2 linked regions of the Thiocystis violascens DSM 198 genome follow. The protein of the gene in region 1 binds, or shares a complex with, the protein of each later gene. Links are inferred from orthologs where the notes say so. Each region holds a gene or a part of one and is shown in the gene's direction. Other genes may lie near its edges.

Evidence for each region.
Region 2: the proteins of accD (region 1) and accC are in contact, whole or in part, in a solved structure (PDB 8UXZ), measured with the Escherichia coli proteins. The link is inferred for Thiocystis violascens DSM 198 from one-to-one orthologs.

What each region holds. Positions count from the first base shown.
Region 1 is NC_018012.1:995,580-998,656, reverse strand. Bases 322-3,077 are described here. They hold accD (acetyl-CoA carboxylase, carboxyltransferase subunit beta), read left to right. Parts: upstream 322-1,111; coding sequence 1,112-2,044; downstream 2,045-3,077. Other genes in these bases: folC (bifunctional tetrahydrofolate synthase/dihydrofolate synthase), read left to right, coding at 2,046-3,077; trpA (tryptophan synthase subunit alpha), read left to right, coding at 322-1,106. Outside these bases: trpB (tryptophan synthase subunit beta), read left to right, coding at 1-273; more of trpA, read left to right, coding at 270-321.
Region 2 is NC_018012.1:1,191,001-1,194,187, forward strand. Bases 288-3,153 are described here. They hold accC (acetyl-CoA carboxylase biotin carboxylase subunit), read left to right. Parts: upstream 288-981; coding sequence 982-2,325; downstream 2,326-3,153. Other genes in these bases: aroQ (type II 3-dehydroquinate dehydratase), read left to right, coding at 288-346; accB (acetyl-CoA carboxylase biotin carboxyl carrier protein), read left to right, coding at 349-804; THIVI_RS05365 (IS5 family transposase), read right to left, coding at 2,342-3,153. In the rest of the region: more of aroQ, read left to right, coding at 1-287; more of THIVI_RS05365, read right to left, coding at 3,154-3,187. UniProt on the Escherichia coli protein: This protein is a component of the acetyl coenzyme A carboxylase complex; first, biotin carboxylase catalyzes the carboxylation of the carrier protein and then the transcarboxylase transfers the carboxyl group to form malonyl-CoA.

The sequences.
Region 1 (3,077 bases):
GATTATCCGGGCGTCGGTCCCGAACACGCCTGGCTGAAAGACAGCGGACGCGCCCAGTACGATGCGGTCACCGATGACGAGGCGCTGGCCGCCTTCCACCATCTGACCCGCACCGAGGGCATCATCCCCGCGCTGGAGTCCAGTCACGCGCTGGCCTACGCGCACAAACTCGCGCCGACCCTGCGCCAGGATCAGATCATCCTGGTCAATCTGTCCGGCCGCGGAGACAAGGACATGCACACGGTCGCACTGCACGACGGGTTGGTTCTATGAGTCGGATTGCGCAACGTTTCGAGCAACTGCGCGGGCGGGGACGCACCGCGCTCATCCCCTTCGTCACCGCCGGCGATCCCGCGCCCGAGGTCACCGTCCCACTGATGCACGCGATGGTCGCGGCGGGCGCGGATCTCGTCGAACTGGGCGTGCCGTTTTCCGACCCCATGGCCGATGGTCCGGTGATCCAGCGGGCGACCGAGCGGGCGCTTGCGAAGGGCGTCTCGCTGACGCATGTGCTCGGGATGGTCCGGGAATTCCGTGAGCGGGATACCGAAACTCCAGTCGTCCTCATGGGCTATCTGAACCCCATCGAGGTCATGGGCTACGACGCCTTCTCGCGCCAGGCCCAAGCGGCGGGCGTGGATGGCGCGCTGATTGTCGACCTGCCGCCGGAGGAGGGGCACGATCTGATCGAGACCATGAAATCGCATGGCCTGGATCTGGTCTATCTGCTCGCCCCGACCTCCACCGAATCGCGCATCGCGCGGATCGGCGGCGTCGCCTCCGGCTTCGTCTACTATGTCTCGGTCAAAGGCGTGACCGGTGCCGGTCATCTGGATACCGAGGCTGTCGCCGGACAGGTGCGTCTGATCAAATCCCTGATCCCGCTGCCCGTGGGGGTCGGATTCGGGATCAAGGATCCGGAGACCGCCGCCAGCGTGGCGCGGGGCGCGGATGCGGTGATCGTCGGCAGCGCCATCGTCAGCCGCATCGAGACGCTGGCCGAGACCCCGGAGCGCATTCCCGAGACCATCGCCGACTTTCTGGCCGGACTGCGCAACGCGATCGACGCCGTTGACGCCTCGCCCGAACCACGGACCGCGGAGTAAACCACATGACCGAACCGGAAGCCGGCGCCGCCCTGAAACAGGCGATGGACAAGAGCAAGAGTTGGTTCGAGAAACTGATCCCGAGCCGCATCCGCATCGAGGCCAGCACCAAGCGGGCGGTGCCGGAAGGCGTTTGGGCCAAGTGTCCAGGATGTCACGCGATCCTTTATCGCGCCGAATTGGAACGCAATCTGGAAGTCTGCCCCAAGTGCAACCACCACAACCGGATCGGCGCGCGCCGGCGTCTGGATGCCTTTCTCGATCCCGAGGGGCGCGAGGAAATCGGCGGCGATCTGGAATCGCTGGATCCGCTCAAGTTCAAGGATCTGAAGAAATACAAGGATCGTCTTGTCCAAGCGCAGAAGCAGTCTTCCGAAAAGGATGCAATGGTGGTCATGCGCGGCCGGCTCAAGGACACGCCCATCGTCGCGTCCGCCTTCGAGTTCAGTTTCATGGGCGGTTCCATGGGCTCGGTGGTGGGTGAGCGTTTCGTGCGTGGGGTCGATGCGGCGCTGGAGATGAACGCGCCCTATGTCTGTTTCTCCGCCAGCGGCGGCGCGCGGATGCAGGAGAGCCTTTTCTCGTTGATGCAGATGGCCAAGACCAGCGCGGCGCTCGGGCGGATGCGCGAGCACGCGCTGCCCTTCGTCTCGGTGATGACCGATCCCACCATGGGCGGCGTCTCCGCCAGTCTGGCGATGCTCGGCGATCTGAATCTCGCCGAGCCGGGCGCGCTGATCGGCTTCGCCGGCCCGCGCGTCATCGAACAGACCGTGCATGAAAAGCTGCCGGAGGGTTTTCAGCGCAGCGAGTTTCTGATGGAAAAGGGCGCCCTGGACATGATTCTGGACCGTCGCGACCTGCGCGAACGGATCGCCGATCTGCTGGCGATTCTGGCCCATCGTCCCCGCTATTGCCGCACGGTGGTTCCGGTCTGACATGACCCGCCGGTTCGAGACCCTTGACGACTGGCTTGACTGGCAGGCGAGTCTGCATCCAAAGACCATCGAACTGGGTCTGGCGCGAGTCGCGGCGGTTTGGAAGCGACTCGGTCCCACACCGCCGCCCTTTCCGGTCATCACGGTAGGGGGAACCAACGGCAAGGGTTCCTGCGTGGCGATGATCGAATCCATGGCCGAGGCGGCGGGTTATCGATGCGCCTGCTATACCTCGCCGCATTTGCTGCGCTATAACGAGCGTGTGCGAATCGCCGGCGAACCCGTTTCCGATGAGTCGCTGTGCGATGCCTTCGCGCGTGTTGACCGGGCGCGCGGCGACACGACGCTGACGTACTTCGAGTTCGGCACCCTGGCGGCGCTCGATCTCTTCGTGCGTTATGGTCCGGATCTGGCCGTGCTGGAAGTCGGGCTTGGCGGGCGTCTCGACGCGGTCAATCTGCTTGATGCCGATGTCTCGGTAGTCACCTCGATCGGGCGCGACCATACCGCCTGGCTGGGCGAGACGCTGGACGCGATCGCCGTCGAAAAGGCCGGGATCTTTCGCGCCGGTCGCCCGGCCGTCATGGGTCAGCGGGACGCCCCCGTGCGTCTGCGCGAGGAAGCGGTTCGACTGGCTGCCGCGCCCTTGCAACTCGGGCGCGAAATCGATCATGAAACCGCGGATAACGGATGGATCTGGAAGGGCGCTGGAGGCGAACGGCTGGCCTTGCCGTTACCGACCCTGCGCGGCGCCTTTCAACTGAATAATGCCGCGGCGGCCATCGCCGCGCTCGCCTGTCTGCGCGAACGTCTGCCGGTGCCCGTCAACGCGCTACGCGCCGGGTTGCAGCGTGCCCGGCTTGCCGGACGGTTTCAGGTGATTCCGGGGGCGCCGACCTGGATTCTCGACGTGGCCCACAATGGCGCGGCGGCGCAGGCCCTGGCCACGAACCTGCGGGCCTTCGCGTGTCCCGGCCAGTTGCGCGCCGTGCTGGCGGTTCTGTCCGACAAGGAACCGGAAGCCATCGCGAAA
Region 2 (3,187 bases), 200 kb from region 1 along the record:
CCAGGCCGAGGGCTATCGCCTCGACTTCATTCAGAGCAACGCGGAACACATCCTGATCGAGGCCATTCATCGCGCACCGCAAGACGACGTGCGATTCATCCTCTTCAATCCGGCCGCCTTCACCCATACCAGCGTCGCGCTTCGCGATGCCCTGCTTGCCGTCGCGATCCCTTTTATCGAGGTGCACCTGTCGAACGTGCACGCCCGCGAGCCATTCCGCGCCCACTCCTATTTCTCGGACATCGCGGTGGGCGTGATCAGCGGACTCGGGGCCGAGGGATACGCACTGGCGTTACGCGCCGCGCTCACGCGCCTGGCGCAGCAACCCACGAACGAGAAACCATGACCATGGATATCCGCAAGGTAAAGAAATTGATCGAGCTGCTGGAGCAATCCGACGTGGCCGAAATCGAGATCCACGAGGGCGAGGAATCGGTGCGCATCAGCCGTCATGGCACGGCACCGATGCCCTATTACATGCCCCAACCGATGCCAGGGCAGTTCAGCGCCCCGGTGGCGCCCGTGGCGCTGACCGTCGCGACCGACGACGACCCCTTGGCCGGACTCGATGGCGAGATCGTCCGCTCGCCCATGGTCGGCACCTTCTATCGGGCGCCCTCGCCCGGCGCCAAGTCCTTTGTGGAGGAGGGCCAGACGGTCCAGGCCGGCGAGACGCTGTGCATCATCGAGGCGATGAAAATCCTCAACCAGATCGAATGCGAGCAGGCCGGAACGGTGCGGCGCATCCTGGTCGACAACGGTCAGCCGGTCGAATACAACCAACCGCTATTCGTGATCGAATGACGATGAAACCCTGTCCAGCATGGCGCGCCTCCTGTTCCGAACGGCTCGGCCGCGACTGAACCGGCAGGCGTCGCCAATGGTCTGGACAGGGTTTGAATCACCCGTCAGCGCGCGGCCGGTCCGGCGCTTCCGTGGCCCAACCTGCCGCCCCCTACTGAAGACATCCCCATCATGGCAATGATCGAAAAGGTACTGATCGCGAATCGCGGCGAGATCGCGCTCCGCATCCTGCGCGCCTGCCGCGAACTCGGCATCAAGACGGTTGCTGTCCACTCCGAGGCCGACCGCGATCTGAAACACGTTCTGCTGGCCGACGAGTCCGTCTGCATCGGCCCGGCCGCCTCGCTCCAGAGTTATCTCAACGTGCCGGCGATCATCAGCGCGGCCGAGGTCACGGATACCGTCGCCATTCATCCCGGCTATGGCTTCCTGTCCGAGAACGCCGATTTCGCCGAGCGGGTCGAGCGTTCGGGTTTCATCTTCATCGGCCCGCGCCCCGAAACCATCCGTCTGATGGGCGATAAGGTCTCGGCCATCGCGGCCATGAAGACCGCCGGCGTGCCCTGCGTGCCGGGTTCCGACGGACCGATCGACGACAACAACAAAAAGCGCACCCTGGAGATCGCCCGCGAGATCGGCTATCCGATCATCATCAAGGCGTCCGGCGGCGGCGGCGGGCGCGGCATGCGGGTGGTGCACTCCGAGGCCACCCTGCTGAACGCCATTTCGCTGACCAAGGCGGAGGCCGCCGCGACCTTCAACAACGACATGGTCTACATCGAAAAATATCTGGAGAACCCGCGTCATGTCGAGTTCCAGATCCTCGCCGACCAGATGGGTAACGCCATCCATCTGGGCGAGCGCGACTGTTCCATGCAGCGTCGTCATCAAAAAGTCGTCGAGGAAGCCCCCGCGCCTGGCATCACCGAGGCGCAGCGGCGCGAGATCGGCGAACGTTGCGCCGCCGCCTGCCGCACCATCGGCTATCGCGGCGCCGGCACCTTCGAGTTCCTCTACGAGAACGGCCAGTTTTATTTCATCGAGATGAACACCCGGGTCCAGGTCGAGCACCCCGTCACCGAGATGGTCACCGGCGTGGATATCGTCAAGGAACAGATCCTGATCGCCGCCGGCGAGCCGCTGCGTTATGCCCAGAAGGACATCGTCATGCGCGGACACGCCATCGAGTGCCGGATCAACGCCGAGGACTCGGAGACCTTCATGCCGAGCCCCGGCAAGATTACCGAATTCCACGCGCCTGGCGGTCCTGGCGTGCGGCTGGAGACCCATCTCTACACCGGCTACACGGTCCCGCGGTATTACGACTCCATGATCGGCAAACTGATCACTCATGGCGAGGATCGCGAATCGGCCATCGCGCGCATGTGCAACGCCCTGCGCGAGACCGTCATCGACGGCATCAACACCAACATCAAGCTCCAGCGCGCCATCCTGCGCGACGGCGCCTTCCTCGCCGGCGGCGCCAACATCCACTACCTTGAGAAAAAGCTCGGGATGTAAGAGGGTGTAGACAAAATCAAACCGTTGTGGTCAACCGCCGCAGCAGGATGCGCGCCTCCGCCAGCCAAACCCAGGTTTCGGAGACCGCTGGCAGACGGTCATGATGCATGATCAATCGACGGGCACGCTCATTCCACGCATGGGTGCGCTCGACAACCCAGCGCTTCGGCAGCGGAACGAAGCCGTCGGCGTTGGCGATCACCACTCGGTCAGGCGCCCCGTCCACGTGCCAGGAGCCAACGCTTTTGTTGGCTGGATGGCGCACGACTTCCACGCGGATCGCGTGGGTCTGCTCGGTGGTTTGGGCAAATTGACCGGCGTAGGCGCTATCGACAAACAGCGTGTTGATCTGGGGGTACTTGGCGGCCGCGTCAGCGACGGCGCCCGAGGCGGCATCGCGGTCCTGAAGATTGGCCGCGACCACGCTCACCGCCAACACGAACCCCAAGGTATCGACCACCAGGCTGCGCTTGCGCCCCTTGACCTGCTTGCCCGCATCAAAGCCGCTCGGTCCACCCTGCGGCGAGCCGCGGGTCGATTGCGCATCCAGCACCGCCGCCGTCGGCGCGATCTCACGCCCCTCGCGTTCGCGCCATTGCCCCCGCAGTCGATCATGCATCTGCTCAAACTTCCCAGCCGCACTCCAACGGCGAAACGTCTTGTAGACATTCTGCCAAGGCGCGAAATCGTGCGGCAGCATCCGCCACGCGCACCCCGTGCGCACCACGTAGCAACACGCCTCCAGGATGCTCCGGCGCGACACGCGGGGCGGTTGACCCCGCCCGCCCGGCATCTCAAAGAGAGCGGCGACCAAGTCCCACTCCGCATCGGTCAGACAACTTGGGTAGCTTTGGTCGGGGTC